Regions from separate parts of the Serratia sp. NCCP-200 genome, predicted to be linked through region 2. Evidence: riboswitches for the same ligand, from Rfam matches in the RefSeq annotation. Region 2 holds a riboswitch; each other region holds the start of a gene.
What was found. Region 2 has a riboswitch for thiamine pyrophosphate ahead of thiC (phosphomethylpyrimidine synthase ThiC). Riboswitches for the same ligand answer to the same signal wherever they lie in the genome.

Region 1: it holds a riboswitch for thiamine pyrophosphate, as region 2 does, so the genes downstream of both, thiB (thiamine ABC transporter substrate binding subunit) here and thiC (phosphomethylpyrimidine synthase ThiC) in region 2, are expected to answer to the same signal.
Region 3: it holds a riboswitch for thiamine pyrophosphate, as region 2 does, so the genes downstream of both, thiM (hydroxyethylthiazole kinase) here and thiC (phosphomethylpyrimidine synthase ThiC) in region 2, are expected to answer to the same signal.

The regions. Positions count from the first base shown of each region.
Region 1 is NZ_BAAKUJ010000005.1:264,223-274,745, reverse strand. It holds gene ilvB (acetolactate synthase large subunit) at 1-293, opposite strand, end outside; gene ivbL (ilvB operon leader peptide IvbL) at 407-520, opposite strand; gene thiQ (thiamine ABC transporter ATP-binding protein ThiQ) at 609-1,313, opposite strand; gene thiP (thiamine/thiamine pyrophosphate ABC transporter permease ThiP) at 1,300-2,907, opposite strand; gene thiB (thiamine ABC transporter substrate binding subunit) at 2,883-3,869, opposite strand; TPP riboswitch at 3,926-4,044, opposite strand; gene sgrR (HTH-type transcriptional regulator SgrR) at 4,082-5,743, opposite strand; gene sgrT (glucose uptake inhibitor SgrT) at 5,836-6,009, shown strand; gene AC6HVW_RS17770 (sugar efflux transporter) at 6,157-7,344, shown strand; gene AC6HVW_RS17765 (DASS family sodium-coupled anion symporter) at 7,488-8,960, shown strand; gene leuD (3-isopropylmalate dehydratase small subunit) at 9,013-9,615, opposite strand; gene leuC (3-isopropylmalate dehydratase large subunit) at 9,627-10,523, opposite strand, start outside.
Region 2 is NZ_BAAKUJ010000013.1:1,106-11,628, reverse strand. It holds gene AC6HVW_RS24815 (HesA/MoeB/ThiF family protein) at 1-187, opposite strand, end outside; gene thiE (thiamine phosphate synthase) at 177-830, opposite strand; gene thiC (phosphomethylpyrimidine synthase ThiC) at 823-2,766, opposite strand; TPP riboswitch at 2,884-3,006, opposite strand; gene AC6HVW_RS24800 (Rsd/AlgQ family anti-sigma factor) at 3,111-3,623, opposite strand; gene nudC (NAD(+) diphosphatase) at 3,725-4,492, shown strand; gene hemE (uroporphyrinogen decarboxylase) at 4,530-5,594, shown strand; gene nfi (deoxyribonuclease V) at 5,611-6,294, shown strand; gene AC6HVW_RS24780 (YjaG family protein) at 6,346-6,936, shown strand; gene hupA (nucleoid-associated protein HU-alpha) at 7,126-7,401, shown strand; gene AC6HVW_RS24770 (DUF1481 domain-containing protein) at 7,469-8,107, shown strand; gene purD (phosphoribosylamine--glycine ligase) at 8,158-9,441, opposite strand; gene purH (bifunctional phosphoribosylaminoimidazolecarboxamide formyltransferase/IMP cyclohydrolase) at 9,491-10,523, opposite strand, start outside.
Region 3 is NZ_BAAKUJ010000001.1:210,740-221,262, forward strand. It holds gene AC6HVW_RS01000 (MarC family protein) at 1-558, shown strand, start outside; gene AC6HVW_RS01005 (MFS transporter) at 635-2,056, opposite strand; gene AC6HVW_RS01010 (YgdI/YgdR family lipoprotein) at 2,181-2,396, opposite strand; gene AC6HVW_RS01015 (phosphoethanolamine transferase) at 2,477-4,063, opposite strand; gene rluF (23S rRNA pseudouridine(2604) synthase RluF) at 4,377-5,180, opposite strand; TPP riboswitch at 5,293-5,384, shown strand; gene thiM (hydroxyethylthiazole kinase) at 5,421-6,215, shown strand; gene thiD (bifunctional hydroxymethylpyrimidine kinase/phosphomethylpyrimidine kinase) at 6,212-7,012, shown strand; gene AC6HVW_RS01035 (inhibitor of vertebrate lysozyme family protein) at 7,295-7,753, shown strand; gene gutQ (arabinose-5-phosphate isomerase GutQ) at 7,825-8,796, opposite strand; gene srlR (glucitol operon DNA-binding transcriptional repressor SrlR) at 8,789-9,565, opposite strand; gene gutM (transcriptional regulator GutM) at 9,649-10,005, opposite strand; gene srlD (sorbitol-6-phosphate dehydrogenase) at 10,268-10,523, opposite strand, start outside.

The DNA.
Region 1 (10,523 bases), on a different contig from region 2:
GCGTCGGCAATGGCGGTCACCAGATTGGTGGCTCCCGGGCCGCTGGAAGCGATACAGACCGCCGCCTTGCCGTTGGTACGTGCCATGCCCTGCGCCATAAAACCGGCCCCTTGCTCGTGGCGGGCCAGCACGTGCTGGATGACGGTGCTTTGGCTCAGAGCATCGTACAGCGGCAGCGCTGCGCCACCGGGAATGCCTGCAATAGTGGTGATACCCTGACGCTCCAGCAGATGCACGATCAGCTGTGCGCCGGTAATACGTTGGCCTTGGTGTGGCGTGCCCGAAGTTGCCATGTGCCTATCCTTTTCTCTGGGCCGGTTAGCTTTTCTGGGCAGGGGGACTAAAACAAGAAACCCCGCCCGGTTTGCGCCGGCGGGGTTTGGGAATCGATGCGTTGATTCGGACCCTACGGCGCGTTGCCGACGACCACCACCACACGCACGACGACCACCGCGGCTGGTAGCGCGGTTGTTAGTAGGGTCGAGGTCAGCGAGGATGCGATCACAGGGAGCCTTATCATCAGTAGTAAAACACAGAATTTTATAAAACCACAGGTGCAAAATTCGCACAACAGGTTTATTGGTTCAGCATAAAAAACGCGTGGTAGATCACGGTTTAACCGGAATACCCAACACCTTGGCTTCCGGTGCGCTACCGCTTACCAATGCCTGCGTCGGGCCGTCGTAATAAATCCGGCCATCCACGACCAGCAAGGTACGCGGCGCGATGCGGGCGGCATCCTCAAGATTGTGTGAAACCATCAGCAGCGTGAGTTGGCGCTGGTCGCAGACGTTTTGCAGCAGTTGCAGCATCTCACTGCGCAGTGCAGGATCGAGTGCAGAGAAAGGCTCGTCGAGCAGTAGGATCGGCTGCTGGCGGATCAGGCAACGCGCCAAGGCTGCCCGTTGCCGTTGCCCGCCGGAAAGCTGTGACGGCAGGCGCTGCAGATGCCCCTCCAATCCGACCTGTTGGGCAATCTGTGCCAGTTGTTCTTGCTGTGTGGCGGTTAGGCGCAGCCCAGGATCCAGCCCCAGGCCGATGTTTTGCCTGACCGTCAGGTGGGCAAACAGGTTGTTTTCCTGAAACAGCATCGACACCGGGCGTTTGGCAGGTGGCGAAGCGGTATGATCGCTTCCGTTGAGCCACAGTTTACCGCTGGCCGCCGGCAGGAAACCCGCGATCAGGCTTAGCAAGGTGCTTTTTCCTGCGCCGCTAGGGCCTAGTACCGCGACATGTTCTCCCGGCTGAATGCGCAGGTCAAAACGCATCGGCAGGTGTTCGTACAGATAGGTCAGTTTTTCAAGCGTCAGCATGGCGGCCCGGTAAACGTTCAATCAGAGTAAACAGCAGGAAACAGAGCAGCAGTAGCAGCAGGGCGGTCACGGCCCCATCGTTGCTACGGTATGCGCCAATCTGCTGATAGAGATAAAAAGGCAGAGTACGGAACTGCTCGTTGCCGAACAGCGCTACCACGCCGAAATCGCCAATCGACAGCACACAGGCAAAAGCCAAAGCCTGCGCCAGCGGGCGTTGCAATGCTTTCAGCTCGATCCAGCGCAGCCGCTGCCAGCCGTGGATATCCAGCGATAAGCAGAGCGGATTATAACGCTCGGCTAGATCGCGCATCGGATTTTCCAGCACTTTCAGCGCGTAGGGCACCGCCATCAACGCATTGGTGAGGATCACCAGCGCATACGGCGACTGCGGCAGCCCAGTGGTATCGCTTAGCAACAGGAAGAAACCGGTAGCCAGCACAATACCCGGCATCGCCAGGATCACCATGCCGCTCAGTTCCAGCGTTTGGCCCCAGGCGGCCCGTTGCCGCAGCTTCAGTTCACGGCTGCTCCACAGCAGCATCATGGTCAATACGACACATAAAATACCCGCCCCAAGTGCGATGCGCAGTGAGGTGAACAGGGCCTGCCAGAGAATGGGCTGTTGCAGCACGGTGACCAGCGTTTGGTTGGCACCGTCGATGATCACCGCCAGCAACGGAGGCAACAGCAACAATAGCGCTGCGGCAATCAATAGCGTATCGCTAATGCGTCGTCCCAGGCTGTCCTGCGGATCGCGCCAGCGCTGGGCGTGGGTATGGCCAACCGGTAGAGCCTGGCTCAAACGCTGGCTGAGCACCACCAGCCCCAGGCAACAAGCCAGTTGGATCAGCGCCAGCAGCGCAGCGCGGCTGAGATCGTAGTCGTAACTCAAGGCCTGATAGATCGCCAGCTCTATGGTGGTGGCCTGAGGCCCGCCGCCCAACGACAGCACGGTTGCGAAGCTGGCAAAACACAGCATAAACACCAGGGCCCCACTGGGGAGGATCTGGCGGCGTAACGCAGGCCATTCCACAAAGCGGAACTGCTGCCAGCCGTTCATTCCCAGCTGTGCGGCCAGTTGTCGCTGCTCGGTGGGAATGTTCTCCAGCGCCTGTAGCAGCAGGCGGGTGGCCAGTGGCATATTAAAGAACAGATGCGCCAGCAGAATACCTTGCAGGCCATAAGGCGAAAAACTGTAGTTCACGCCCAGCCAACCACACAGCGTTGCCAGCCAGCCTTGCCTGCCGTAGACGCTCAGCATGCCAAACACCGCCACCAGCACCGGCAGCACCAGCGTCATGGCGCACAGGCGCAGCAGCAGGGTGCGGCCAGGGAAGCGCCGTCGGTAAAGCGCCCGGGCCAGCCAGATGGCAGGCACTACCGAGATCACGGCGGAGAGCAGTGCCTGCCAAAAGGTAAAGCGCACTACGTGCCAGAGGTAGCTGTCTTGCCACAGGCTACGCCAATCGCTTTCCGGCGCATGACGCCACAGCGAGCCCATGGCCGCCAACGCGATCAGCAGGATCAGACCGGCGGCCATCAGCCCCGGCCATAACCAGCGGGGGATCAGTGGCTGACGGCGGTTTGCCATGCCCGGATCCAGTTACCACGCTGTTGTGCCACTTCCTCGGCGCTGAATTGTAATGCCGTTTGCGGCACGGTGATCTGTTCGAAACCGGCGGGCAGTTCCGTCTTGATCACCGGGTACATCCAGTTGCCAGTGGGAATGGTGTTCTGGAAGGCCGGGGAGACCATAAACTGCATGAAGCGCTCGGCCAGTTCTGGCTGTTTGCTGGCCTTTAGCTTGCCAGCGACTTCGATTTGCAGGTAGTGGCCTTCACTGAAGCTGGCCGCCGCATAGAGGTCTTTTTTCTCTTCGATCAGATGGTAGGCGGGGGAGGTGGTGTAGCTCAGTACCATGTCGCCTTCCCCTTTCAGGAACAGGCCGTAGGCTTCACTCCAGCCTTTGGTCACGGTGACGGTTTTCTTCGCCAACTGTTGCCAGGCGAGCGGTGCTTCGTCGCCATACACTTTCTGCATCCAGAGCAGCAGGCCAAGGCCAGGTGTGCTGGTACGCGGATCCTGATAGATGATCTTCAGGGGGCGATCGCTGCTCACCAACTCTTTCAGGCTGGTCGGCGGGTTCTTCAGCTTGTCTTTGTTGTAGACGAAAGCAAAGTAGCCATAGTCGTAGGGAACGAAGGTCTGGTTGTGCCAGCCACCGGGAACGGTGAGCTTGCTAGTATCGACTTGGCTGGCGGTGAACAGATCGGTTTGCTGCGCGGCTTGCAGCAGGTTGTTGTCCAGGCCCAAAACCACGTCGGCGGCGCTGTTCTTGCCTTCCATTCTCAGGCGGTTGAGTAACGACACGCCGTCTTCCAGCGCCACGAATTTCAATTCGCAGTCACATTCGGCCTCAAAGGCTTTTTTTACCGCAGGGCCCGGGCCCCAGTCGGCAGCGAAAGAGTCGTAGGTGTAGACCGTCAGCGTTGGCTTGGCCAGGACCGGCATCGCCGCTAGCAATAATAAACAGGGCAGGTATTTTTTGACCACTTTGCACTCCTAATAATAAAGGGGCAAAGGTATCTGAGGGCTGGGTTAACGAAGGTTAACTCGCCATGCTCAAATCCCTCCGCCGGTATTGACCGGATCAGGTTCGACGGGTGTGCTCTCAGCGGAAAACCGTTGGCCAAAAATTGGCGGGTTCTCCGCACCCCGTTGAGTCGGCGCTATTGTAGAGGCTAAGCGGCGTGGGTGAAAGGCGATTATGCTTCCGGCGGCGCAAACCACGCAGATTTAAAATCGAACCAGCCGAGGGTATTCATCCGTACCCCACGCATGCTGCGTTGACCATGCAGTTGCAACCAGTGGTGGAATAAAGGATGCAACTGATGGCTGCTGACCAGGCGCTGGCAAAACTCGGCCATGGACAGTCGGTTTTCCCGCCACTGAGCGGCATCCTGCGCGATATCCTCCGTCAGACAGTGTTGTATCAGCGGTAGTTCGTACAGCGTGGCAAACAGTGAAAATTCCAGCGGCAGGGTGAAGTTGGCGCTACCTAACCACAGATCGCTTTGCGCCTTGCCCTTATGCCAGACTTCATAATCCACGGCCTGCACATTGAGTTTGATACCCTGTTCGGCTAGTAGAGAGGCGATAGCCTGCTTGATTGCGTGGAACTCGGAGTGTTCGTTATAGAAGGTCAGGGTCAATTCGGTTAAGCCCGCAGGCTTGGGCTGCTGCCCCAGCACGCGGTTATGCAACCAGCGCGGGAGAATGCCATAGGCCGGAGCCCAGTAACGCTGGTAGAGCGGCCCGGCGTGGCTGAGCAGCGCTATCGGGTTGATCAGTTCGCTCAGCCAACTGCGGATTTCCGGATTGGCCGCCAGTGCCGAACGCTGGTCGAACAACAGAAAATAACAGCCTTCTTCGAGGCGGCTTTCCAGCTCGTTCCTTCCGGTATCATCCCCTTGCAACTGTACGCCGGAGTGCGCCAGCTCTTCGGTGATTTCGGGTAATACCCAAATGTTGACCTCATCGATCAGGGCACGATAGCCAAAGTAGTCGTCAAAGGCATGAATTTTCATCTGGCTTTGGTTGTTGTGTATCACCCGATAGGGGCCGGTGCCAATCGGATGGCGGGCAAAATCCGGCAGGTTCTGCCATTCGCGCGGCAGGATCATGGCATGTACGCTGCTCAGCAGCCAGGGCAGCCAATAGTCCGGCGTGTGCAGATGTACATCGATGACATAGGGCGTAGGCGAGACGATCCTGTCGATATGTGAAAATAGCGGTTGTGGGATCAGGCGGTTGAGTGAATGGATAACATCTTCCATTTCCAGCTCACGGCCATGATGAAAATGGATCGCCGGGCGAAGATAAAAGCGCCAGTGTAAAGGGGTGAGCGTTTGCCAATGATGTGAAAGATCGGGCTCTAGTTCCCCATTTTCCTCATTTACCCGTGTCAGGCCGTTGAAAATCTGTCTTGCCAGGTGGGTTTCTGAACGACGCAGTGCCGAACCGGGCAATAGGTTGTAAAGCTGACGATAGTAGAGCACGCGCAGGATATGTTTCCCCTGGCGGAAGCTGCGCCCCAGTTGGGAAAGCAGCATTTGGCGTACTACGTCTTTATCGCCCACCAGTTGGACCAGTTGGTCGATGCGATCCTGTTCCAGCAGCTCCTCGGCGCGTTGTTGTTGCAGTGCCAATCCGGTGTAGTGGAAGCTGAGCAGCGAACGCTTACCCCGGCCGGACTCAGCCTGCCAGGTAAGCCAACCCTCGTGCTGCATGGCTCCCAGCAGCGAACGAACATGGCGGCGGGAACAACTGAGCACCTCTGCCAACTCTTGCAGCGTGGTTTCGGTGGTTTGGCCATGGCAGCGTTGCCACAGGCGGATGAACTGTTGTTGCAGGCGTGAGGTGGACATAAAAGAGGAACTCTCTGGCATCAAGTCGTCAATTTATCTTTCCCTATATTACGCCGATAATGAGGGCAGTTGAATCAGCGGAGGGATAACAAATGACGGTTCTGTTAACTAAACAGTTTTATCAGCGTTATTTCACCGCTATCCGCCGCCAGCAGGCCGATTGGCTGCAGGTGGTCCCTGAACAGGCGCGGCTGGAGATGCTGGCCCACTTGACCCAGTGGCACATCGCCACGCTGAGCGACAAGCAATACCGTGAGCGTATCTGACGTTCACCGCAAAAGTGATTCTGAGTAATGGTGCTTTTCACCAGCCAGTGGGGTTACCCACTGGCATTTTTATCTGCCGTCTTTACTTCCTTCGGCAATTTTCCTTCTGTAGCATAGCCTTCTTTATTTCTGGATAGGGATATCGCTATGAGTTTCAGACGCTGGTTACCGCGCCGTTTTAATCCCGTTTTTGCCGCCTTCCTGCTAATAGCCTTCCTGACCGGTATTGCCGGAGCGCTGCAAGCCCCCACGCTGAGCCTGTTTCTGACCACTGAGGTAAAGGTGCGGCCGCTATGGGTAGGCATGTTCTATACCGTGAATGCCATCGCCGGGATCATCGTCAGCTTCCTGTTGGCCAAGCGTTCGGATACCCGTGGCGATCGGCGCAAGCTGATCTTGGTATGCTGTGCCATGGCCCTGGCCAACAGCCTGTTGTTTGCGTTCAACCGTGATTATCTGACGTTGATCACCGTAGGTGTACTGCTGGCCGCGATTGCCAATACCGCCATGCCACAGATTTTTGCCCTGGCGCGTGAGTATGCGGACAGCTCGGCACGTGAAGTAGTGATGTTCAGTTCGGTGATGCGTGCTCAGCTTTCACTGGCCTGGGTGATCGGTCCGCCGCTGTCATTTATGTTGGCACTGAACTACGGCTTTACCGTGATGTTTATGATTGCGGCGCTGATTTTTGCCGTCAGCGTGCTGTTGGTGTGGCTGATATTGCCTTCGGTGCCCCGTGCCGACGTTGAGATCAGCGTAGATTCTCCGCCTATTGCGCCAATCAGCGCCTGGCGCGATCCCGATGTGCGTCTGCTGTTTGTGGCTTCGATGCTGATGTGGACCTGCAACACCATGTATATCATCGATATGCCGCTGTACATCACCGCCGATCTGGGCTTGCCTGAACGGCTGGCAGGTTGGCTGATGGGCACCGCAGCCGGGCTGGAAATCCCGGCTATGCTGCTGGCGGGTTATTACGTCAAACGCTTTGGCAAACGCAATATGATGCTGTTTGCTGTGGCGGCAGGCGTGCTGTTTTATGCCGGGCTGGTGCTGTTCAAGTTCCAGTCGGCCCTGATGGTATTGCAGCTGTTCAACGCGGTGTTTATCGGCATTATTGCCGGGATCGGCATGTTGTATTTTCAGGATCTGATGCCGGGGCGGCCTGGTGCCGCGACCACCATGTTTACCAACAGCATTTCGACAGGGGTGATCCTGGCCGGTGTACTGCAAGGCGCGCTGGTAGAAAACTTTGGGCACTATGCGGTTTACTACCTGATTACTCTGCTTGCCATCCTGGCGCTGTGGATGTGTGCCAAAGTTCGTGAAGTGTGAGCTGTAACACCCGGTTAGTTGATACATATCATTGAGGAAACCGCTCCATTCTCACTAAGATAAACGGACTCAGAGCGTGAGCTTCACGCTCTTATCCATCTTGCTATTAAGATGCCGATCCCGTTGATAAAAGTGGGTATGTTATGGATAAACTAACGCCGCTCAAACCCGTTCCCTCCCTCTGTGCCGTTATCGCCGCTTTGCTGATCTGGTTTGTGATCCCTGTTCCAGAAGGGGTGGCACCGAATGCCTGGCATTTGCTGGCACTGTTTATCGGGACCATCATTGCCATTATCGGCAAGGCGATGCCGATCGGCGCCGTATCCATCATTGCCATTGCGCTGGTGGCTGTGACCGGAGTGACCAACCCTGGCAAGCCGGGGGCCGCGCTGGACGATGCACTGAGTGGGTTCTCCAACCAACTCATCTGGCTGATCGGTTTCTCAATCATGATCTCTTTGAGCCTGAATAAAACCGGCCTGGGGTCGCGCATTGGTTACTACTTTATCTCGCTGTTTGGCAAAAAAACGCTGGGGATCGCCTATGCGTTAACCCTGGCGGAAACCGTGCTGGCCCCGGTTACGCCGAGCAATACCGCCCGTGGCGGCGGGATTATCCACCCGATAATGAAATCGATAGCGGACAGTTTTGGCTCCAAGCCCGAGCTGAATACCTCCGGCAAGATTGGCCGCTATCTCTCGCTGGTGAACTACAACATCAACCCGATTACCTCGGCGATGTTTATCACCGCAACTGCGCCTAACCCGCTGATTGTCAATCTGATCGCCAAAGGGGCCGGTTCCGAGTTCGAACTCACCTGGGGCATGTGGGCGGTAGCGGCGCTGGTACCGGCGATCTGTTCGCTTATCGTCATGCCGCTGGTGGTTTATCTGCTGTATCCACCGGAAATCAAAAGCACCCCGGATGCGCCATTGTTTGCACAGGATAAGCTGCAAACTCTGGGGCGGATAACCCTGCCAGAGAAAATCACGCTGGGCGTGTTTGCTCTGTTGCTGATGCTGTGGGCCGGGGTTCCGGCGATGATTTTTGGCCCTGCACTGGCAGTTAACCCGACGACGGCTGCGGTAATTGGCCTGGCGATCCTGCTGGCAACCGGCGTACTGAGCTGGGACGACGTGCTGAAGCACAAAGGGGCCTGGGATACCGTGGTCTGGTTTGCCGCCTTGGTGATGATGGCGACCTATCTCGGTAAACTGGGTCTGATTGGCTGGCTGTCACAAACGGTAGGCTCGGGTATCGATCATATGGGGATGAGCTGGGTCGGGGGGACCATTTTGTTAACGCTCGTCTATCTCTATTCGCATTACTTCTTTGCCAGCACCACCGCGCACGTGACCGCCATGTTCGCCGCGTTCTTTGCCGCAGGTATTGCCCTTGGTGCGCCTCCGGCTCTGCTTGGCTTGATCCTGGCCTTCTCGTCTTCACTGATGATGTCGTTAACACATTATGCCACCGGTACCGCGCCGATCATCTTTGGGTCGGGTTATGCCACCCTGGGGGAATGGTGGAAAACCGGCTTTATCATGAGCGTGGTCAACCTGCTGATCTGGGCACTGATCGGGGGAGTATGGTGGAAGTGGCTGGGTTATTGGTGATTTAGAAGAAATCTAGAAGGGCGCAGCGAGTGAGCTGCGCCCCTAAGCGAAATTAGTTCAGAAACGCCGGTTGCTGCGCCTCGTAGCGGGAAATCTCCGCTTCATGCTGCAACGTCAGGCCAATGCTGTCCAAACCGTTAATCATGCAGTGGCGGCGGAAGCTGTCGATCTCAAACGGGTAGCTTTTGCCCCCGGCATTCACCGTCTGGTTTTCCAGATCGACCACGAACTCAGTGCCTTCGTGCTCTGCCACCAGCTTAAACAGCGTATCCACATCCTGCTCGCTCAGCGTGACCGGCAGCAGCTGGTTGTTGAACGAGTTGCCATAGAAGATATCCGCAAAGCTTGGTGCAATAACCACCTTGAAGCCGTAATCGGTCAGTGCCCATGGTGCGTGCTCACGGGATGAGCCACAGCCAAAGTTTTCCCGGGCTAACAGGATGCTGGCCCCTTTATAGCGCGGAAGGTTCAGCACAAACTCAGGGTTTGGCTGCTGGCCCGCATCGTCCAGGAAGCGCCAGTCGTTGAACAGGTGCTGGCCGAAACCGGTGCGGGTGACTTTCTGCAGAAACTGCTTCGGGATAATGGCGTCGGTATCGACGTTGGCCGCGTCCAGAGGCACCACTAAGCCGGTATGTTGAGTAAATTTAGCCACGCTGGTGCTCCTTAATGCAATTCACGGATGTCGGCAAAATGGCCGGTAACGGCGGCAGCGGCAGCCATCGCCGGGCTGACCAGATGAGTACGCCCACCGCGGCCCTGACGCCCTTCGAAGTTACGGTTGCTGGTTGAGGCACAGCGTTCGCCAGGGTTCAGACGATCGTTGTTCATCGCCAGGCACATGGAGCAGCCCGGCAGGCGCCATTCGAAACCGGCTTCGATAAAGATCTTGTCCAGACCTTCCTCTTCCGCCTGCGCTTTGACCGGGCCGGAGCCAGGCACCACAATCGCCTGCACGCCTGCGGCTACTTTACGGCCTTTGGCAATGGCGGCTGCGGCACGCAGATCTTCGATACGTGAATTGGTGCAAGAGCCGATAAACACTTTGTCGATGGCGACGTCGGTCAGCTTGATGCCGGGTTTCAGATCCATATAGGCCAACGCTTTTTCAGCCGAGGCACGTTCCACCGGATCGCTAAAGGAATCGGGGGTTGGGATCGCCTGATCGACCGCGATAACCTGCCCAGGGTTGGTACCCCAGGTCACCTGTGGTGCGATATCTTCCGCCTGCAGGGTGATGGTGGTATCGAATTTGGCTTCGGCGTCGGACTTCATGGTGCGCCAGTAGGCCACGGCCTGCTCCCAGTTTTCCCCGGTAGGAGCGAACTGGCGGCCTTTCAGGTAATTGAAGGTGGTGTCGTCTGGCGCAACCAGGCCAGCTTTGGCACCCATCTCAATCGCCATGTTGCACAGCGTCATGCGGCCTTCCATGCTCAACGCTTCGATCGCTTTGCCACAAAATTCAACGACGTGGCCAGTACCGCCAGCGCTGCCGGTTTTGCCGATCACGGCCAGCACGATATCTTTGGCGGTGATACCTTCTGCGGCCTCGCCGGTGACTTC
Region 2 (10,523 bases):
GGTCATCATCGGCCAACAGCAAGATACCAACGCCAGCGGCAGCGAGATATAGCGCCGCCGGAGAGCCTAGTCCCCCCAACCCGACGATCAGCACCGTGGCTTGTTTCAGCTTTTCCTGCCCCTCGGGGCCGACGTCTTCCAGCAGTAGCTGCCGGCTGTAGCGCAAGAACTCTTGGTCATTGAGCATCGCGCGACTCCTTGCCTTCAATCAGTTGCAGCAGCGTTGCCGTAGCGGCGCGCCAGTCTGGTGCCTGGGTGATGGCGCTGACCACCGCCACGCTGCCAACGCCGCAAGCCAGCACGGCGGGGACGCGCTCGATGCTGATCCCGCCAATGGCGACTGTTGGATACTGCTGTAATCCCGCGACGTGGCGTTGCAACTCGGCCAAGCCTTGCGGTTCAGAGGGCATATCCTTGGTTTGCGTTGGGAAGATATGCCCCAGTGCGATATAGGAAGGTTTGACGGCGAGCGCCCGGGCCAGCTCGGCATCGTCATGGGTGGAAACGCCCAAGCGCAATCCTGCACGATGGATAGCTGCCAGATCGGTGGTGTCCAAATCTTCCTGCCCCAGGTGGACGCCGTAGGCATCATGCTTAATCGCCAACCGCCAATAATCATTGATAAACAGCCGGGCCTGATAGCGCTTGCCAAGGGCAATGGCGGCGGCAATGTCCGCCTCTACTTGCTCGTCTGGCAGATCTTTGATGCGTAGCTGGATAGTGGTAACGCCTGCCTCCAGCAGGCGGGCGATCCATTCAACGCTGTCGACAACCGGGTATAAACCCAGCCTGTGCGGTGTTGCAGGGAAGGGAGAGGTGAGGTTAGTCATTATTTATCTCCTCCTGCAAATTGGCCGCGCTGTGGTAGAGCTCGCTGCCGCGTGAGCGGAATTCAGCCGACATTTTCTCCATCCCGGTTAGTTGCACTTCGATCGGTTTGGCTGCCTCTTGTGCGGCGGCATAGTCACGCACTTCCTGGGAGATTTTCATGGAGCAGAACTTCGGCCCACACATGGAGCAGAAGTGGGCGATCTTGCCGGATTCTTGCGGCAGCGTTTCGTCGTGATAGGCGCGGGCGGTTTGTGGATCCAGCGCCAGGTTAAACTGATCTTCCCAACGGAACTCAAAGCGCGCCTTGGACATGGCGTTATCGCGGATCTGTGCGCCCGGATGGCCTTTTGCCAAGTCGGCGGCGTGAGCGGCGATCTTGTAAGTGATCAGCCCCTGTTTCACGTCTTCTTTGTTAGGCAGCCCCAGGTGTTCCTTCGGCGTCACGTAGCAAAGCATCGCACAGCCGAACCAGCCGATCATTGCCGCGCCGATCCCGGAGGTGAAATGGTCGTAACCCGGTGCGATATCGGTAGTCAATGGCCCCAGCGTGTAGAACGGTGCTTCATGGCAATGTTCCAGCTCCTCGGTCATGTTGCGGCGGATCATCTGCATCGGCACGTGGCCTGGGCCTTCGATCATCACTTGCACATCATATTCCCAGGCAATCTTGGTCAATTCGCCCAGCGTATGCAGCTCGGCAAATTGCGCTTCGTCATTGGCATCCTGGATCGAGCCCGGGCGCAGGCCGTCGCCGAGTGACAGCGAGACATCGTAAGCGGCGCAAATTTCGCAGATCTCGCGGAAGTGCTGATAGAGGAAGTTTTCCTGATGGTGCGACAGGCACCACTTCGCCATGATCGAGCCGCCACGGGAGACAATGCCGGTCAGGCGTTTGGCGGTCATTGGCACATAGCGCAGCAACACCCCGGCGTGAATGGTGAAGTAATCGACGCCTTGCTCAGCTTGTTCCAGCAGGGTATCGCGGAACATTTCCCAGGTCAGGTTTTCCGCTACGCCGTTCACCTTCTCCAGCGCCTGATAGATCGGTACCGTACCAATCGGCACCGGGCTGTTGCGCAGGATCCATTCACGGGTTTCGTGGATATAACGGCCCGTGGAGAGATCCATCACGGTGTCAGCGCCCCAGCGGGTTGACCACACCAGCTTCTCGACCTCCTCTTCGATCGAAGAGGTGACCGCCGAGTTGCCGATATTGGCATTCACCTTCACCAGGAAATTACGACCAATAATCATCGGCTCGGATTCCGGGTGGTTGATGTTGGCGGGGATGATGGCGCGGCCAGCGGCCACTTCCTGGCGCACAAATTCCGGCGTGATATTTTCCGGTAGATTGGCGCCCCAGCTTTGGCCGGGATGCTGGTGGCGCAGCACTTCACCACGAATGCGCTCACGGCCCATATTTTCGCGAATGGCGATAAATTCCATCTCTGGGGTGACAATACCGGCGCGAGCGTAATGCAACTGCGTAACGCATTTACCCGGCAGGGCTTTGCGGGGCAGCGGCAGGTGCTCAAAGCGCAGATGGTCTAACCCAACATCCGCCAGCCGTTGTTGCGTGAAGCCGGAACTGACGCCGCTTAACGCTTCGGTATCGGCACGTTCGGCGATCCAGTCCGCTCGCACCTTGGCCAAGCCACGATGTACGTCGATCAACGCTTGCGGATCGCCATACGGCCCTGCGGTGTCATACACCGGAATGGCTTCGTTCTGTTCATATTGGGGCTGGTCTTTGTTGCCGCCAATCAGCGTCGGGCTGAGCTGGATCTCACGCATGGGTACCTGAATATCGCTGCGCGACCCTGCGAGATAGATCCGCTGTGAGTTAGGGAAGGTAACGCCTTGCAGAGAGTCGATAAAATCTTGCGCTTGGTCACGCTGCTGTTTACGGGCACGAGGTTGGTTCACGGTAGACATAGCAAATTCCTATCAGTGTAGTGATGTGTGGAAAATTGCTTGTCTGGAGCTCGGAGGGAGTAATGATGGTAGCCGGTAAGGCAGGCACAGCCCCTGGCGGGAGCATCTTGCCTATGGCGATAGATTACTCTTGTTCCCTTCGCGGGTATTAACCCGATCAGGTTCCGCGGATCCCGAATTAACGGTCTCAGCCTGGCCAATTTAATGAAAAATCAGCGCTAGGCACTCCGACAAGAGCCCTCAGTATAAGAGGGTAAACAAAAACTACAAGCCATCCCCCGTCATCTTTCAAGCCGTAGCGTTGTTGGCTGCCTAGCTACGGCTTGAAATCTATGGGGGGATAATTAGGCTGGATGAGACATAGATTCAGTATTATTGGTGCCAGGCTGGCCCTGCTGCCAGGTTTCTGTCGCCAGTTGGATCAATTGATCTTCCAAGGCGAAACGTGATGCCAGGGCTTCGCCGATATCTGACAGCGCCTGATTGAGTTCTTCACACACGTCATCGATATCGACTTCTGTGTAGCGGTCGTGGAACGCCATCACGGCTTCGGTATTGGCCTGTAATTTGGGGTAGAACTTGGTGGCTAGCGCCATTTTGGGGCTGGCGGATCCTTCCACTTGTTTGATAATTTTGTCATAAATGTGAAAATGCCCGGCAGAGAGATAATCCACCAGATTATGGCAAAAGTTCTCCAGCGCTTTTTCATTGAGCGGCGTATGCTTTTCTTTGTTGGGTTTAATGCCGACTAAACTGCAGTAGGCAACCAGTAGCTGCTTGCGTGCCTGCAACCATTGATCGACTAATTCGTTACTGCCACCAACGCGCTGAGTCAGGCTTTCCAATCGGTTGAGCATGGTTGACTCCGTGTGTAAGAGAAAGAAAAAGTGGTAAGTTAATAAAATGTAACAAAGAGCATTCCTAGATTGCCAGTGAAGCAGAGGTTGTGCAACAACATATGGAACTTGCATTAACGGGTAACGAAAATGGCTGGTGGATCGTCAGCCATGAAAGCAAAATTTGGTTACCAAACGGTGAATTGCCGTTTGGTTCTGCCGCATTATTTTCCTTACAAGGCCGACCGGCTCGGCAAATTGGCGAATGGGAGGGGGCACCGGTCTGGCTGGTGCGCCAGCCGATGCCGAAAGAGATGGGATCGGTGCGGCAACTGCTCAGTCTCGATCGCGGCCTGTTCCAACTGGCCGGGCGCGGCGTACAGCTGGCCGACTTTTATCGCTCGCACCGGTTCTGTGGCTACTGCGGTCATGAGATGCACCTTAGCCGCACCGAAAGCGCTTGCCTGTGCGACAACTGTCGCGAACGTTATTACCCGCAGATTGCCCCTTGCGTAATTGTCGCTATCCGCCGCAATGATGAGATCCTGCTGGCACAGCATGTGCGTCACCGTGGGGGGATCCATACCGTGCTGGCGGGGTTTGTGGAGGTGGGGGAAACCCTGGAGCAGGCCGTAGCGCGCGAGGTGATGGAAGAAAGTAATATCGCCATTACCAACCTGCGTTACGTGACTTCGCAACCCTGGCCGTTCCCTCATTCGCTGATGATGGCGTTTATGGCCGAGTATCAGGGCGGTGAACTGCGCCACGATCCTAAAGAGTTGCTCAATGCGGGCTGGTATCGCTATGACCAACTGCCGCTGCTGCCACCGCCTGGTACCGTGGCGCGCCGCCTGATCGAGGACACCGTGGCGCTGTGTCGGGCAGAATAATGTACAATGTCGGCAGATAATCAAGGGAGCCCAAGAAATGAATGAGTTGAAGAACGATCGCTACCTGCGCGCGCTGCTGCGCCAGCCGGTGGATCTCACCCCTGTATGGATGATGCGCCAGGCCGGTCGTTATTTGCCAGAGTACAAAGCCATCCGTGCTCAGGCCGGGGATTTCATGTCGCTGTGCAAAAATGCCGAACTGGCCTGTGAGGTGACATTACAGCCCCTGCGCCGTTATGCGCTGGACGCCGCCATCCTGTTCTCCGACATTCTCACCATTCCCGATGCCATGGGGCTTGGGCTCTATTTCGAAACCGGGGAAGGCCCGCGTTTTTCTTCGCCAATCACCTGCCGTGCCGATGTGGAGAAGCTGCCTGCATTCGATCCGGAAGACGAGCTGGGCTATGTCATGAACGCGGTGCGCACCATCCGCCGTGAATTGAAGGGTGAAGTGCCACTGATCGGTTTCTCCGGCAGCCCATGGACGTTGGCGACCTATATGGTCGAAGGCGGCAGCAGCAAGGCATTCACCAAGCTGAAGAAAATGATGTACGCCGAGCCGCAGACGCTGCATTTGCTGCTGGATAAGCTGGCAGACAGTGTGATCCTGTATCTCAATGCCCAAATCAAAGCCGGGGCGCAGTCCGTAATGGTATTCGATACCTGGGGCGGCGTGCTGACGGGCCGTGATTATCGCGAATTCTCACTGCACTATATGCATAAAATCGTCGATGGCCTGCTGCGTGAAAATGACGGACGCCGGGTGCCGGTGACGCTGTTCACCAAAGGCGGCGGCCAGTGGCTGGAAGCGATGGCGGCCACCGGTTGCGATGCGTTGGGCCTGGATTGGACCACCGATATTGCCGATGCGCGCCGCCGTGTGGGCGATAAAGTCGCGCTGCAGGGGAATATGGATCCTTCCATGCTATACGCCGCACCGGAACGCATCGCCCAGGAAGTGGAAACCATTCTGGCCGGTTTTGGCCAGGGCGAAGGTCATGTCTTCAATCTTGGCCACGGTATTCATCAAGACGTGCCACCGGAACATGCCGGGGCCTTCGTTGAAGCGGTGCATGCGCTGTCGGCCAAATACCACCGCTAAACCGCAAGGAGACGCTGTGATCGATACTCAGGCTCTGCGCGCCGAACAGCTAAGGCGCGCCGGGGAAGTCATTCGACACGATGATTTTTTGCAAGACCCACCGGCGTTTATCGCCGGTGCGGACGTCGGTTTTGAACAAGAAGGCGCGGTAACACGCGCCGCCATTGCTATCCTGCGCTATCCTTCACTCGAGCTGGTGGAGTATCAGATCGCCCGTATCAGCACCACCATGCCCTATATCCCCGGATTTCTCTCGTTTCGCGAATACCCTGCGCTAATCGCCGCTTGGGAGCAACTGCAACAGAAGCCCGACCTGATCTTTGTCGATGGCCATGGCATTTCCCATCCGAGACGTTTGGGGGTCGCCAGCCACTTTGGCCTGCTGGTCAACGTGCCAACCATTGGCGTGGCCAAGAAGCGTTTATGTGGTAAATTTTCCCCGCTGGACGCTACCGTTGGCTCGCTGGCCGCGCTGGAGGACAAGGGCGAACAGCTGGGATGGGTATGGAGAAGCAAAGAGCGTTGTAATCCGTTATTTATCGCCACGGGCCATCGCGTGAGCACCGACAGCGCTTTGGCCTGGGTGCAACGCTGCATGGCAGGCTACCGCTTGCCGGAGCCCACGCGTTGGGCCGATGCCATTGCCTCACGTCGTCCGGCCTTTGTACGCTGGTTACAGCAGCATCCAGAGGTGTCGTAATGAGCGATTTCGGGTACACTGCGCGGCAGATAATGAGTAAGAGAGTAGACAATGCTACGTAACCCGATTCATTTACGCCTGGAAAAGCTGGAAAGCTGGCAGCATTTGACCTTTATGGCCTGCCTGTGCGAGCGTATGTACCCGAATTACCAGATGTTCTGCCTGCAGACGGAATTTGGTGACCCGGCCGTTTATCGCCGTATCCTGGACTTGGTCTGGGAAACGCTGGTGGTGAAAGACGCCAAGGTCAACTTTGACAGCCAACTGGAAAAGTTGGAAGAGGCGATCCCGTCGGCAGAAGATTACGATCTTTATGGCGTTTACCCAGCGATCGATGCCTGCATCGCATTAGGGGAATTGATCCATTCGCGCCTCAGCGGAGAGACGTTGGAGCACGCCATTGCCATCAGCGAAACCTCAATTCGCACCGTGGCGATGTTGGAAATGACCCAGGCTGGCAAAGAAATGACCGACGAAGAGCTGAAAATTTTGCCTGCCGTTGAGGAAGAATGGGACATTCAATGGGAGATTTTCCGCCTGTTGGCCGCCTGCGAAGAGCGTGATCTGGATCTGATCAAAGGGTTACGATCTGACCTGCGCGAGGCCGCGGTGAGTAACATTGGGATAAATTTAACGCAATAAGGCAAGAAAACGTGATTTAACGTCTGATTTGTCGTGCCTTAAGGCTTCACATCCGCACCCTGTCTGGTCTACATTTGGGGGGCGAAAAAAAAGTGGCTATCGGTGCGTGTATGCAGGAGAGTGCTGTCCATCGGCATATCCGTCGCACTCGATGCTTTGCAAACGATAAACACACTGTAAGGATAACTTATGAACAAGACTCAACTGATTGACGTAATCGCAGAGAAGGCTGACCTTTCCAAGGCTCAAGCTAAGCTGGCTCTGGAATCTACCCTGGCTGCCATTACTGAGTCCCTGAAAGAAGGTGATGCAGTACAATTGGTTGGTTTCGGTACTTTCAAGGTAAACCATCGTAGCGAGCGCACTGGCCGCAACCCACAGACTGGTAAAGAAATCAAAATCGCAGCAGCTAACGTGCCTGCGTTCGTTTCTGGTAAAGCACTGAAAGACGCGGTTAAGTCTTAATCGCGTGTTCCAGAAAGGTTTAAACAGGGGGGCGTTGGCGCCCCTTTTGTTTATTCAACGGGCACTCATGGCGGCTACGGTTGTCGCTGCCTTGAGTGCTTGTAGTTTCCGTTCTGCCCCGCCAACCTTTACCGCCAGCGGCTTTGTGGCCGATCAGGGGGTAATGCGGGTGTGGAGGATGGATGACGGCCAGCAGCGGCCAGTGGCGCTGTTGAGTGTCTACAGCCCTTATCGCGGGCCGGGTACCGTCACAACGCTGTATGAATATCAGCATGGTGTGTTGTACCAAATCAAACGCAACGATGCGGATGGCGATCGCGACTCTATTCAACTGCGTTTCACCGCCAACGGTACCGTCAGCTTTATGCAGCGCCAACTGGCCACTCAGCGCCAGAAACTCTCCAACGATGAAGTTGTGCTCTATCAATATCAGGCCCGGCGGATACTGGAATTGAGCGATGCGCTTAATGCCGGTCGAGTACGGCTGTTACAAGGGCACTGGCAGCAAGGCGCGGTGAAGCTGTGCAACGGCGAAGTTGTGAAGCCGGGTTTGGACCAACAGGCTGAAGAGTGGATCATGCGGCGTGCGGCCAACAGCAGTCAGCCAGTGAACGTAGCCTGGTTAGATGGGCCGGAAGGTCGTGAGCTGTTATTGGTGGCAAATAATGACTTCTGCAGTTGGGAACCCACCAAAGACACCCTTTAGCGCATAAAAAAGGCCCTGCGAACAGAGCCTGCTGGTATCTCAAAGAGTTGTTATTGCTCGCGTGCGATAGCGCGGTAGCCGATATCCTTGCGGCAGAAACTGTCTTGCCACTGAATACCTTCCGCTAGCTGATAGGCTAACTGCTGAGCCTGAGCCACCGTTGTGCCCAAAGCCGTAACGCATAGCACACGCCCGCCGTTGGTCACGACGTCATTTCCTTGCATACGCGTTCCGGCATGGAACACTTTGCCATTGGCATCTTCTTGCTGAGGCAAGCCGTGGATCACATCCCCTTGGCGATAATCCGCAGGATAGCCGCCAGCCGCCAATACCACGCCGAGAGCAGGGCGTTCATCCCACTCGGAAGTTTTCTTATCCAGCTTGCCTTCGGCCCCTGCCAGGCAGAGTTCAACCAGATCGGAGCGCAGGCGCAGCATGATCGGCTGAGTTTCCGGGTCGCCAAAGCGACAGTTGAATTCGATCACCTTGGGTTGACCATCCTCAGCAATCATCAGGCCAGCGTACAGGAAGCCAACATAGGTGTTGCCTTCCGCCGCCATGCCGCGCACGGTTGGCCAGATCACTTGGTCCATTACGCGCTGGTGGATTTCATCCGTCACCACTGGCGCTGGCGAGTAGGCGCCCATGCCGCCGGTATTCGGGCCAGTATCGCCGTCACCGACACGTTTATGATCCTGGCTGGTGGCCATTGGCACCACGTTCTCGCCATCGACCATGACGATAAAGCTGGCTTCTTCGCCTGTCAGGAACTCCTCGATCACGATGCGATGCCCGGCGTCGCCAAACGCATTACCTGCCAGCATATCTTGAATGGCGTCTTCGGCTTCCTGTAACGTCATCGCGACGATCACGCCTTTGCCTGCCGCCAGGCCGTCTGCCTTGATAACAATCGGCGCGCCTTGGCTGCGTACGTAGGCCAAGGCAGGTTCCACTTCGGTAAAGTTCTGGTAGGCAGCGCTTGGGATAGCGTGGCGAGCCAGGAAATCCTTGGTAAAGGCTTTGGAGCCTTCAAGCTGTGCTGCGGCCTGTGACGGGCCAAAGATTTTCAACCCGGCGGCCTTGAAGGCATCTACCACGCCGATCACCAGCGGCGCTTCCGGGCCAACGATGGTCAGATCGATGGCGTTATCCTTGGCAAAGGCAACCAGCGCCGGGATATCTGTTGGGGCGATATCGACGTTGGTCAGATTGTTTTCCAATGCAGTACCCGCATTACCCGGGGCCACATAAACCTTGTCTGCCAATGGCGATTGGGCCGCTTTCCAGGCCAGCGCATGTTCACGCCCGCCGTTGCCAATAATTAAAATATTCATCAGGTGCTCCATAAACGGCGTGCGCATTGAGCGCACGCAGCAAAAGGGATTAATGGCGGAAGTGGCGCATGTCGGTGAAGATCATCGCGATGCCGTGTTCGTTGGCTGCTGCAATCACCTCATCATCACGAATCGACCCACCCGGCTGGATCACGCAGGTAATACCAACCGCTGCAGCCGCATCAATACCGTCACGGAACGGGAAGAAGGCGTCAGACGCCATGGCGGAGCCTTTGACTTCCAGCCCTTCGTCAGCGGCTTTGATCCCGGCGATCTTGGCGGAGTAAACGCGGCTCATCTGCCCGGCGCCTATGCCGATGGTCATGTTGTCGCGCGCATAGACGATGGCGTTGGATTTGACGAACTTGGCCACTTTCCAGCAGAACAGCGCATCACGCAGCTCCTGAGCGGTTGGCTGGCGTTCGGATACCACGCGCAAATCGGATCCGGTCACCATACCCAGATCGCGATCCTGTACTAACAGACCCCCGTTGACGCGTTTAAAGTCCAGCCCTGCGACGCGATGTTGCCATTGGCCACACGCCAGCACGCGTACGTTTTGTTTCGCCGCCAGCAGAGTGCGGGCTTCTGCACTGATGCTTGGCGCAATGATGACTTCAACAAACTGACGGCTGATGATTGCCTGTGCCGTTTTGGCGTCCAGTTCACGGTTGAAGGCAATAATGCCGCCAAAGGCCGAGGTTGGATCGGTTTGGTAAGCGCGCTCGTAGGCGGCAAACAGGTTCTCACCGATAGCAACGCCACAAGGGTTGGCATGCTTGACGATCACGCAGGCCGGCTCGGCAAACTCTTTCACACATTCCAGCGCCGCATCGGTATCGGCGATGTTGTTGTAGGAAAGCGCTTTACCCTGTAACTGGTCGGCGGTGGCCACGGAGGCCTCTTGCACATTCTCTTCTATATAGAAGGCGGCCTGCTGGTGGCTGTTTTCACCGTAGCGCATATCCTGTTTCTTGATGTAGTTCAGGTTCAGCGTACGTGGGAAGCGGCCGGAAGGCTGTTCGGTCTCACCGTGATAAGGTGGCACCAGGGTACCAAAGTAGTTGGCGATCATGCTGTCA
Region 3 (10,523 bases), on a different contig from region 2:
TCCAACAAGGTTTTGCGACGTGTAGCGTTGCGCGTGTCGCTGGCCTATGTAGTAGTGATGTTGATCGTGATCTGGCTGGGCAATTACATGTTGACAGCATTAGGGCTCAGCACCCATGCGTTAAGCGCCACCGGTGGGGCAGCCTTGCTCTTTCAAGGCTGGCCGTTGATGACGCGTGGCACTAAAGCCGATCAAAGTAATGCGGTGTTAAACAGCGACAGCCCGAAAAATGCGGATGATTTGGCGGTGGTGCCGTTGCTATTTCCGATATCGATTGGTGGCGGGACGATTGCCGTTGGGATTTCGTCGGCGGCACATAATGATACTTTTGCGGGCATGATGCTGCTTTCGGCCGTGATCCTGGCAATGGCACCGACCATTGCCTTAACGTTTTTGATTTCTGGCCCGCTGCATGGGCGGCTTTCCACTGGTGCCATGGACACGATTGCACGTATTTCTGGCATTATTCTGGTTGCTCTGTCATTGCAATTGCTGGTATCTGGCCTGACTGGGTTAGTGACGTCGGCGTTGCACGGCACGGTTGTAAAAACCCTTTGAGGGTAAGCTAATACGGGTAGCTCAAGTGCCGTGGTGGGTCCCTCTTCTTTTGGGAGAGGGGACCCACCGTATCCCCTCATTCCTCGTTATGGCGAGCAGTCAGATTTGCCCCGTCTTGTTCCGAGAGCTTGAAGAAAATAAATCCAGAGACAATGGTTATTACCCCGAGAATAACGAAAGTCACTCTGAATGAATCCACCAGATCCAGATGCATGGGATCGGCAGGCGCCTGAAACATCCTCAACAGCACTGCGCTGATGGCAACACCGAATGTGGTAGAGAGCTGCTGGCTGACAGACATCAAACTGTTACCGCTGCTGGCCTTCTCATCATACAGGTCAGCAAGGGTAAGGCTGCTCATGGCGGTAAATCGCAGTGAGTTGACGAAACCGATCAGGAACAGGTTTATCGCCAGGAAGTATATTGGCGTATTCTGGTCAAAGAGACCCAGGGCCATGATGGCCATGCCGACAAAAAACGTACTATAAATTAGCACATTGCGATAACCAAAACGGCGGAGGATCGGGGTGACCAGCTCCTTCATGATCATCGCCGCCAGGGCGAGTGGGATCAGCATCAAGCCCGAATGAATGGCCGAAAACCCTAACGCCAGTTGCAACATTAAAGGGAGCAGGAAAGGTATGGCCTGCGCCCCCAAGCGTGATGCAAAGTTGCCTGCCAACCCGATACTAAAGGTTTTTACCTTGAATAACTCGAGAGGAAAGATCGAGCTTTTGTGAAAAACTTTGAGGTTTTTTCTGGCATGAGTGACGTACACATACAGCAGCAGCACCCCTGGGATGAACAATAAGATAGGGTAGTGTATGCCTTCGCCATCACTCATCATTTCAAGGCTTAAGGTCGTAATAATAAACGCCAGGGAAACCAAAACCAGCCCCTTGACGTCCAGGTCTGTCGATTTGCCACGAATATTCGGCATGAATTTCAGGCTGAATATGATCCCCAGAATACCGATAGGCACGTTAATCAGGAATATCCAGTGCCAGGTGAACTTTTCGACTAAAAACCCACCTAGCACTGGGCCAAGGAAGGGGCCCGCCAGCCCTAAAAGGGTAGATGTGTTTAGCGCCTTGAGAAAATCTTTTCTATCAAACGACTTTATCAGCGTCAGCCTGGAGACGGGAACCATCATGGCTCCTCCAACCCCTTGAAGAACCCGGGATACGTCCAGCCAGAACAAGGATGTGGAGCTGGCGCTGCACAAGGAGCCGATAGAAAAGAAGGTCAGGGCAAAGATAAATACGTTTCTGGTGCCGAACTTGTCGGAGAGAAAGCCGCTAGCCGGGATGAAAAGCGCCAAGCTGAGGGCATAGCAAATCACTGCCGACTCCATGCTCAACGGTGATTCATGTAAGTCTGCCGCCATCTTTGGCAGCGCAGTGTTGAGTATTGAGGTATCAAGGGCCTGCATAAAATATGCAACCGCTGCAATCCATGGCAAGGCTTTGTGCATAGTAGGAGTAATCGCAGTTGCCATCTAAATTCGCTCACCAGGCGGGTTATCTATTGATAGTAGAACAGCCACTTGATGAGCGCGAATGCCAATTTTGCACGTATGGTTTCTGAAGGAACCGATAAAAGTCACACAGCCGCAGGGAAGGCTATTTTTTTACTATTCCGGAAATATCATTGGTATTGATCAGATGATAGTCGCCGTTCATGCCGGTATAGCTGGTCATACCGCTACTGCGGTCAGTGTCAGGTTCACCGTGAGCCTGTAGGATATCGCCATATTTAGTCGTGATAATGTAGTCACTGGTGCAACCCGTCAGCGCCACTGTTAGGACAATGAGAGGCAGAAAAGTCAGTTTTTTCATTGGTCAACAGGCTCTTTCATTTTAACTGCTTCATATTACAGACGAAGTGGCCCGAGATGCAAAGGCTACCTTGTTACACCTCAGCGCGTTTGTGTTTCAAAGATATCCGTCGGCAAATGGGTGTAGTCCACCTTCTTGAGCTTAAAGTTGGTGATATAGACGGGGCCGGCTTTTTGCTCGGAAAGAAACGAGTATTTCGGCGTCAGCTCTTTGGTTTTGATCCCGGTCCACGAGGCGAAAAAGGTCAGGAAGTCATTGGCCGAACGAGGGGCTTTAATCAGGCGGTGTGCGGTGTCATCGCTGGAAAGCACCATAAAGGGGACCTGAAAATTTTGCTGAAACTGGTCATCGTGGGCCAGATATTGCACCTGGGTACCGCGCTCTTTAAACGCCAGACCGTGATCGGAGAAGTAGACCATTGAGAAACTTTCCCCGGTGTCGCGTAACTGCTGATAGAGCTGTTTCAGCAGGTTGTCAGTTTGCGTCATGGAGTAAAGATAGCAGGAGGTCTCTTTGGATTGCACAAAGTCCGCGTACTTCCCCTGAGTCCGGTCGCAGGCTTGCGGATGTGAACCCATCAGGTGCAAGACGATCAACTGCGGGTTAGTGCTGCTCGGGGCGGCAAAAACCTGAGCGGTCATTTTGAGCAGCGTTTCATCATGGGTATTCTTATCCGCTTCAAAATCACCGTTTTTCAGGAACTGCACTTCATCGGCACGTTTGGCAATGCTGGCGATAGCGGTGTCATATTCACCAATTTGGCCTTGGTTGGAGAACCACCAGGTCTGAAAACCTGCCCGATTGGCCAACGTGACGAAGTTATCCTGATACTGCGGTTTGCCGTTAATGACACGGGTTAACGTTAAGCCGAGCGATTTCTGTGTTGAGCCGCTGGCCGCAATATAGTTAAGCAACAGAGTACCGTTTACGTGGCTGGCGAAGGGGGTATTGTCCCAGTGCCCACCAAACGCCCCTAAGGCATCTCGCCGCGCGCTTTCGCCGATCACTACCATGTAGATATGATATTTCGGTTTCACCGCCAGCACGTTCCAGGAATCTTTCAGCTGTGAAAACGCCTGCATACGGGCTTTTTCATCAATCACTTCCTGGTTATTGGCGATCACATCTCTGACGAAACGAAACACGGGATAACCAGAGTCGGTCAATTTAAACACGCCACCGTACGCCAGATTCTGTACTGGCGTGACAAAAAAGCAGACCACGCTGATGGTGAGACATAAGCTCTGGAGGGTGTTCCAAGCGCCTTTCGGGGTTGGCTTACGGCGCAATGCGATAATACCCAGTGCCAGAATAAACAGGGACACCAGATAGCTGTACCACGGGAAGATGGTCAATATCTCGCTGGACTCTTCCACCGTGGTCGAGTGTAACGCCAGCAGGGTATTAAAATTGGGCGAGCCATAGGCCTGAGAAAATGGGAAATACATGGCGGCGATGAGGCTACACAGCCCGATCACACTCTTTTGCAAGCGCGGGCTGAGGCGCCACAGCAGCAGTAACACACAACTGAACGCCACGGCATACAGCAGACTAAATGGGTAGCCGAGGGCGAAGTTGATCAGCAGCGACTGCAGGAAATAAAAGCCTGTCCACGGGGTTAGGGTGACGTCACGCGCTGCCAAGGTATCTTTAACCGTTGAATTCATGTTTACCGAAATTTATCAAATGCCGTGTGGTAACTCTGACAAGAAAAGAGTCATAAATCCGTTTGGTAGACGGAAAGGGGAGGAGGGATAGACCGCATCCAGCGAGCCGCAACATGTACCCGGATGCGAGAAGATAGAGCCGAATGAAAACAAGATCAACTGATAATTATCGGCTGTTTTGAGAGGTTGATTGCAATTTCGAACGGAATGAGAGGTAAAGGTAGGAAGGTGCGGATTTTCAAGAAAAATGCAGACCCTTCAGTGAGGACGGATCGCTATCGGTACGCCCCATTTCTGGAATAACGCAATCAGGTTAATCAGTGATTGCCGGAGTTGGAGTAACGCTACTGTCGCTTAAATCTGGCGTTATTGAAGCGGGGGCGGAAATATCCTCAGACGAGGAGTGTTCAATCAGCTCGTATAACTCGATCCGTTCATCAGCGGTAAAATCCCGCCATTCGCCCATCGGCAACCCTTGCAGAGCGATGTTCATAATACGTTCGCGCTCAAGCTTGATGACTTTATAACCAAAATATTTGCACATGCGGCGGATTTGGCGGTTAAGCCCTTGCACCAGGGTGATGCGAAACACCTGCGGGGCTTCTTTCTCTACTAAGCATTTTTGAGTCACCGTGCCCAGGATGGGGACGCCCGCACTCATGCCCTGAATAAACTCATCGGTCACCGGTTTGTTGACGGTCACCAGATACTCTTTTTGGTGATTGTTGCCAGCACGGAGGATCTTATTGACCAGTTCGCCGTCATTGGTCAGGAAAATCAGCCCTTGGGAGTCTTTATCCAGGCGCCCGATGGGAAAGACGCGTCTGGTGTGATTAACGAAATCACCAATGTTATCCCGCACGTGCTTCCCCATGCTGGTGATGATGCCAACAGGCTTATTCAGTGCGATAAGCACTAGATCGTCCGCATCACGCGGTTCGATCGGCTGGCCGTTAACTGTCACCACATCCCCGACCAATACCTGAGCACCCAAGGAGGCTAACTTGTCGTTGATGGAAACGTTGCCTTGCTTGATGTGGCGGTCGGCAGAGCGACGAGAACACATGCCGCTGTCGCTAATGTATTTGTTAAGGCGGATAGATGAGTGAGTGAGCATGGTTTCCCCGTTAAACGCGAACTATACATTATCTGGGGGAGACGGCGTCTCCTTTTTATTTTTTGACGCTATCGCGTGATTGACCTCACTGGCCACAGCCTCAATAATGGCAAACGTCGACTCGGGGTGCCCCTAGGGGCTGAGAAATTACCCGTATTACCTGATCTGGATTATGCCAGCGTAGGGATGTCGCGGTATCTCAACCGGTACCCGCCCTCTTGAACGCCGGTTGGGAGCATTATGTTTACTCGACCTGATGTGTTACCCGGCATCCGTGCCGCGGCCTGCTTTAACCAATTTAAACGCCAACCTCCATTGATCCACTGCCTGACCAACGAAGTGGTGCAAGAGCTGACGGCCAACGTGCTGCTGGCGTTAGGCGCTTCGCCAGCCATGGTGGTGGAACCGGAAGAGGCCGCGCAGTTCAGCCGCGTGGCTGATGCGCTGTTGATCAATATCGGCACCCTGCACGCATCGCGGGCAGAGTCGATGTTAGCCGCCATCGAGGCTGCCAATCGTGCTGAAAAGCCCTGGTTACTGGATCCGGTTGCCGTTGGGGGATTGGAATACCGAGCAATCTTCGCCCGCCGCTTGCTCACCCTGCGGCCTGCGGCGATCCGTGGCAACGCGTCGGAAATCATTGCCTTGAGCGGCCTGCAGACCAGCGCCCGTGGTATGGATAGCCAGGATGACTCGCTGGTGGCGTTACCCGCAGCACGCGTATTGGCGCGTAATTGCGGGGCCATTGTGGCCGTCACCGGTGAGACAGACTACATCACCGATGGTGAGCGAGACTGGGCCGTCACCGGTGGCGATGTATTAATGACGCGCGTGGTGGGGACGGGCTGCGCGCTTTCGGCCGTTGTGACAGCATTTTGCAGTTTGCCGGGCGATCGGCTGGATAACGTTGCCACCGCTTGCCGGGTGATGGCGCTATGTGGTGAAAGGGCCACGGCGCGGTGTTCTGGCCCTGGCAGCTTTACTGCCGCCTTCCTGGATGCCCTCTACCAACTGCGCATGGAGGATCTGCTATGAAACGGATTAACGCTCTCACCATCGCTGGCACCGATCCTAGCGGTGGAGCCGGTATTCAGGCCGATCTGAAAGCTTTCTCCGCATTGGGGGCCTATGGCACCAGCGTGATCACCGCGCTGGTGGCGCAGAACACCCGTGGCGTGCAGTCGGTATATCATATCGAACCGGCATTTGTGGCCGCCCAACTGGATTCGGTACTCAGCGATGTGCGTATCGACAGCGCTAAAATCGGCATGTTGGCTAATGCCGACATCGTGCAGGCGGTGGCCGAGCGCCTACGCCATTACAAGCTGCCTTATGTAGTGCTGGATACGGTGATGCTGGCTAAAAGTGGTGACCCGCTGTTGGCACCGGAAGCGGTGGAGTCCATCCGCCGTGAGCTAATGCCGTTGGTTTCCATTATCACGCCGAACTTGCCAGAGGCGGCGGCTTTGCTGGCCTGCGCTCCGGCACAAAACGAATCGCAAATGCGCGAGCAGGGACAGGCGTTGTTAGCGATGGGCTGTCAGGCGGTGTTAATGAAGGGGGGCCACCTAAGTGAAGAGGAAAGCCCAGATTGGCTATTTACCCCCGGCTTTGAGCAGCGCTTTAGTGCGCCGCGCATAGCGACCAGGCACACGCACGGCACCGGTTGCACCTTATCTGCGGCACTGGCTGCTCTGCGCCCGCGCCACCCAAATTGGGCCGATACCGTAGCTGCGGCAAAAAACTACCTGCAACAGGCTTTACAGCAGGCCGATAGCCTGGAGGTGGGGCAGGGTATTGGGCCGGTACACCATTTCCATGCATGGTGGTGAGCCAGAGATTGAGTTTATGCTGGCGAAACTGGTGGCGACATTAACCAAAGGTATTGGGTGACAAGCTGAGAAACGTTGCCACAATGTCGGAAGAAATGTCGGAAGAAATGTCGGAAGAAATTTTACCGCCGCTTCCAAGAAGGAAAGCGGCTAATCAGGGTTGGGGCAACCAAAAAAAGGTATTGGCAGGTTGTCTGACGAAAAACGCTGAGCCAACTTTCCCGTTTAATTGTGGTCTGAGCTACTTGGAGCTACGCTTTTGATTTACCGAGGGAGGAGACCATGATAGGAAAAAAGAGGTTGCTGGGAGCCTTGGTTGCGACCCTGCTTGGATTTAGCACCGGCAGTTTTGCCGAACAGATTATCACTGCCTCAGATCTGATCCAGCAACCGGGCTACCAAACCAGTTGGAAAAATATGGTGAAGGGCCAGGCACAGTTACCGGGTTGGGCGCGCAAAGGGATCGGCACTTCCACACCAGCCGAAACCGTCACCTGGCAAGGGCAAAGCTACCAGATCGGTAACATCTGCAAGCCGCATGACTGCGCCAATAACTTTATGATTGTGGCTTTTAAAGCAGACAAGTCCCAGGCTTGGGGCGTGCGGGTTGAAGTGCCCAATAAGCCGCAGGCCATCGACCATCCGAAGCAATACGCCAAATATCAATGGCTGGGTAAACCGGATGATCAGATGAAAGCGTTGCTGAAGAAACAGTTTGAGGGCAATCCAGACTGGAAGTAACGCTGCTGAGGGGGAAAGCTACGCGCCAAGGTAGTTAAGCGGGCGTAGCATGCTACGCCCCCTACGTGATATCAGCCGATCCCGGCCTGATGCAGGTCGTGCAGGTTGATTGCACCTACCAGTACGCCATCGATATCCACCACCGGAGCCGCGCTGATGTGCTGTTCGTGCAGCGCTTCCAGGGCTTCCCCGGCACGCCACTGTTCTGGCAAGCGGTAGCCGGGGCGAGTGATCGCCGGGCTGAGGCCGTCATTGAGGCTATTACCCTTCACCAACCAGCGGCGCAGGTCACCGTCGGTAAACACGCCCACCACTTTTTGCTGTGCATCACATACGGCTACCAGGCCTAGCCCGGTACGGCTCAATTCCAGCATGGCTTCCATTACGTTGGCACTTTCTTGCACCATCGGCAGGCGATCGCCGGTACGCATCAAGTGATGGACGCGATTTAGCAGGCGAGCACCCAGGCTGCCACCGGGATGGGAACGGGCAAAATCTTCGGCATTAAAACCGCGCTGGCGCATCAGGGCCATCGCTAATGCATCCCCCATCATCAGCGTAGTCACTCCGCTGGAAGTGGGTGCCAGGCCCATCGGGCAGGCTTCACGTTCAACGCTGATATCCAACGTACAGGCAGCACCCAGTGCCAGCGGCGACTCTTTGCCACCGGTCATGGCAATCACGGGGATCTTGCTCTCTGCCAGCAGCGGCAGGATCAGATCCAGCTCTTTGGCGCGGCCTGAATAGGAGATGAAGATCACCACATCATCGGCGCCGATCATCCCCAAATCGCCATGCAAGGCTTCCGCCGGATGGACGAAAAACGACGGGGTGCCGGTGCTGGCCAACGAGGCGGCAATCTTCTTGCCGATATGGCCGGATTTACCAATGCCGGAAATTACCGCCTTGCCACGGCAGTTGAGCAGCAGTTCGCAGGCATGGACAAAATTGTCATCCAGACGAGTCAGCAGGCGTTGCGCTTCGGTCAGCTCAATTTCCAGCGTTTCACGGGCAAAGTTGAGCAGGGCAGTGGCGTTACTCATCAAGGGGGTCTCCTACCAGAATGATATTGATACCTTTGGCCTGCAGCGCAGCCAGGTAATCCGGGTTGATGCCGTTATCGGTAATCAGGGTATCCACGACGCTCAGATCGCACACCACGTTGGGGCTTTTGCGGCCAAACTTCGAGGAATCGACCAGCAACACAATGCGGCTGGCGGCTTCACACATCGCCTTGCTGACATTATGCACCTCATTAAAGGTGGTGACACCCGCATTGAGGTCGACACCGTCGGCCCCAATAAACAGCTTATCGAAGCTGAACTGCTGAAATGCCGACTCCGCCAGGCTGCCGTGAAAGGAGGCAGATTTTTTACGGTAGGTGCCGCCGGGCATCAGGATGGTTTGATCGTTATCCAGTTCCACCAGCGCGTTAACGATAGTCAGGCTATTGGTCATCACGGTGATGTTATTGAACTGCGCCAGATGTGGCACCATCTGCAATACCGTACTGCCTGCGTCAAAGATCAGCGAATCACCATCATCGATCAGCTTGATGGCGGCATAGGCGATCTGGCGCTTCTTTTCGGTATTGATATGGGTTTTACGATCGATGGGCTGATCGCCATCGTCACGGCTAAGCACCACGCCGCCATAGGTGCGGATCACCTCGCCTTCTTCTTCCAGCAAGGTGAGATCTTTACGGATGGTGGTGCCGGTCGTGGAGAAATGCTCTGCCAAGGCATCCACTGCCGTTTTGCCATGCCGCTGCAAGTATTCGAGGATAGCGGCTTGCCGCTGCTTTGGTTTCATAGAGATCCCTGTTCACAAGAGTTTACCATTCCTCTCGGTGATATAGTTCACTATGAAAGGTAATGTCTTTTAATGTGAAAATATCATGATTTCGGTGCGATCGCTAACGATAGTGCAGTTTGGCATGCCCGATCCTCGGGGAAGATCACATCTGGGCAGAGTTGTTGTTGGTGCATGCCATGTAACTGCGTGAGCTGTTTCGGCTGGGCGAAGATGGTCAGGCCGCGCATCAGCATGCTGCCACATACTCGCTGCTGGGTGTCAAACGCCAGTGCCAATACCACGCGGGGTTTGAACCTGCCCCCAGAGCGGCCAACGCCAACGGTGCCCAACTGGCATAGGCTCTCGAACGCGCGGTTAAAGCGCTGTAGCTGCCACCAACCCAGGGCGATTTGTAGCAGCCAGGCGATAACGGCGAAGGTAATGAGTGCGCTGGTCATACGGTTGTTCTCCTGTGTGAAAATAAAGGGAGAGAGTCCGGCGATCGACCCCTCACCCTAACCCTCTCCCACAGGGAGAGGGGACCGAATGTGCTACAACGTTATTCCTGTATTTAACTACGGCACGGTATCAAAATATGGGGTTAGCGTTCTTCAGATAGAGTCCTATACCTGACTATGACACCGTACTGGCCCCCTCTCCCTGTGGGAGAGGGTGGGGGTGAGGGGCTGTTAGGTACATCTGTAATTATCAGCCCGTAAATCAGAACATCACCTGCCCGCCAGTAATGTTGATCGACTGGCCGGTGCAGTAAGAGGCTTTGTCGCTGGCATAAAACAGCAGCGTGTTCAGCACGTCCTGGTAGTCACAGCCGCGTTTCAGCGGCACCTTATCGGTGTAATACTTCTCGACCTCTTCAGGCTTGATGCCCAGCTTCTGTGCATATTGCGGCAATAGCGACTGGAACATCGGTGACTTCAACAGGTTACCGAGCATCAGGGAGTGCACGGTGATACCG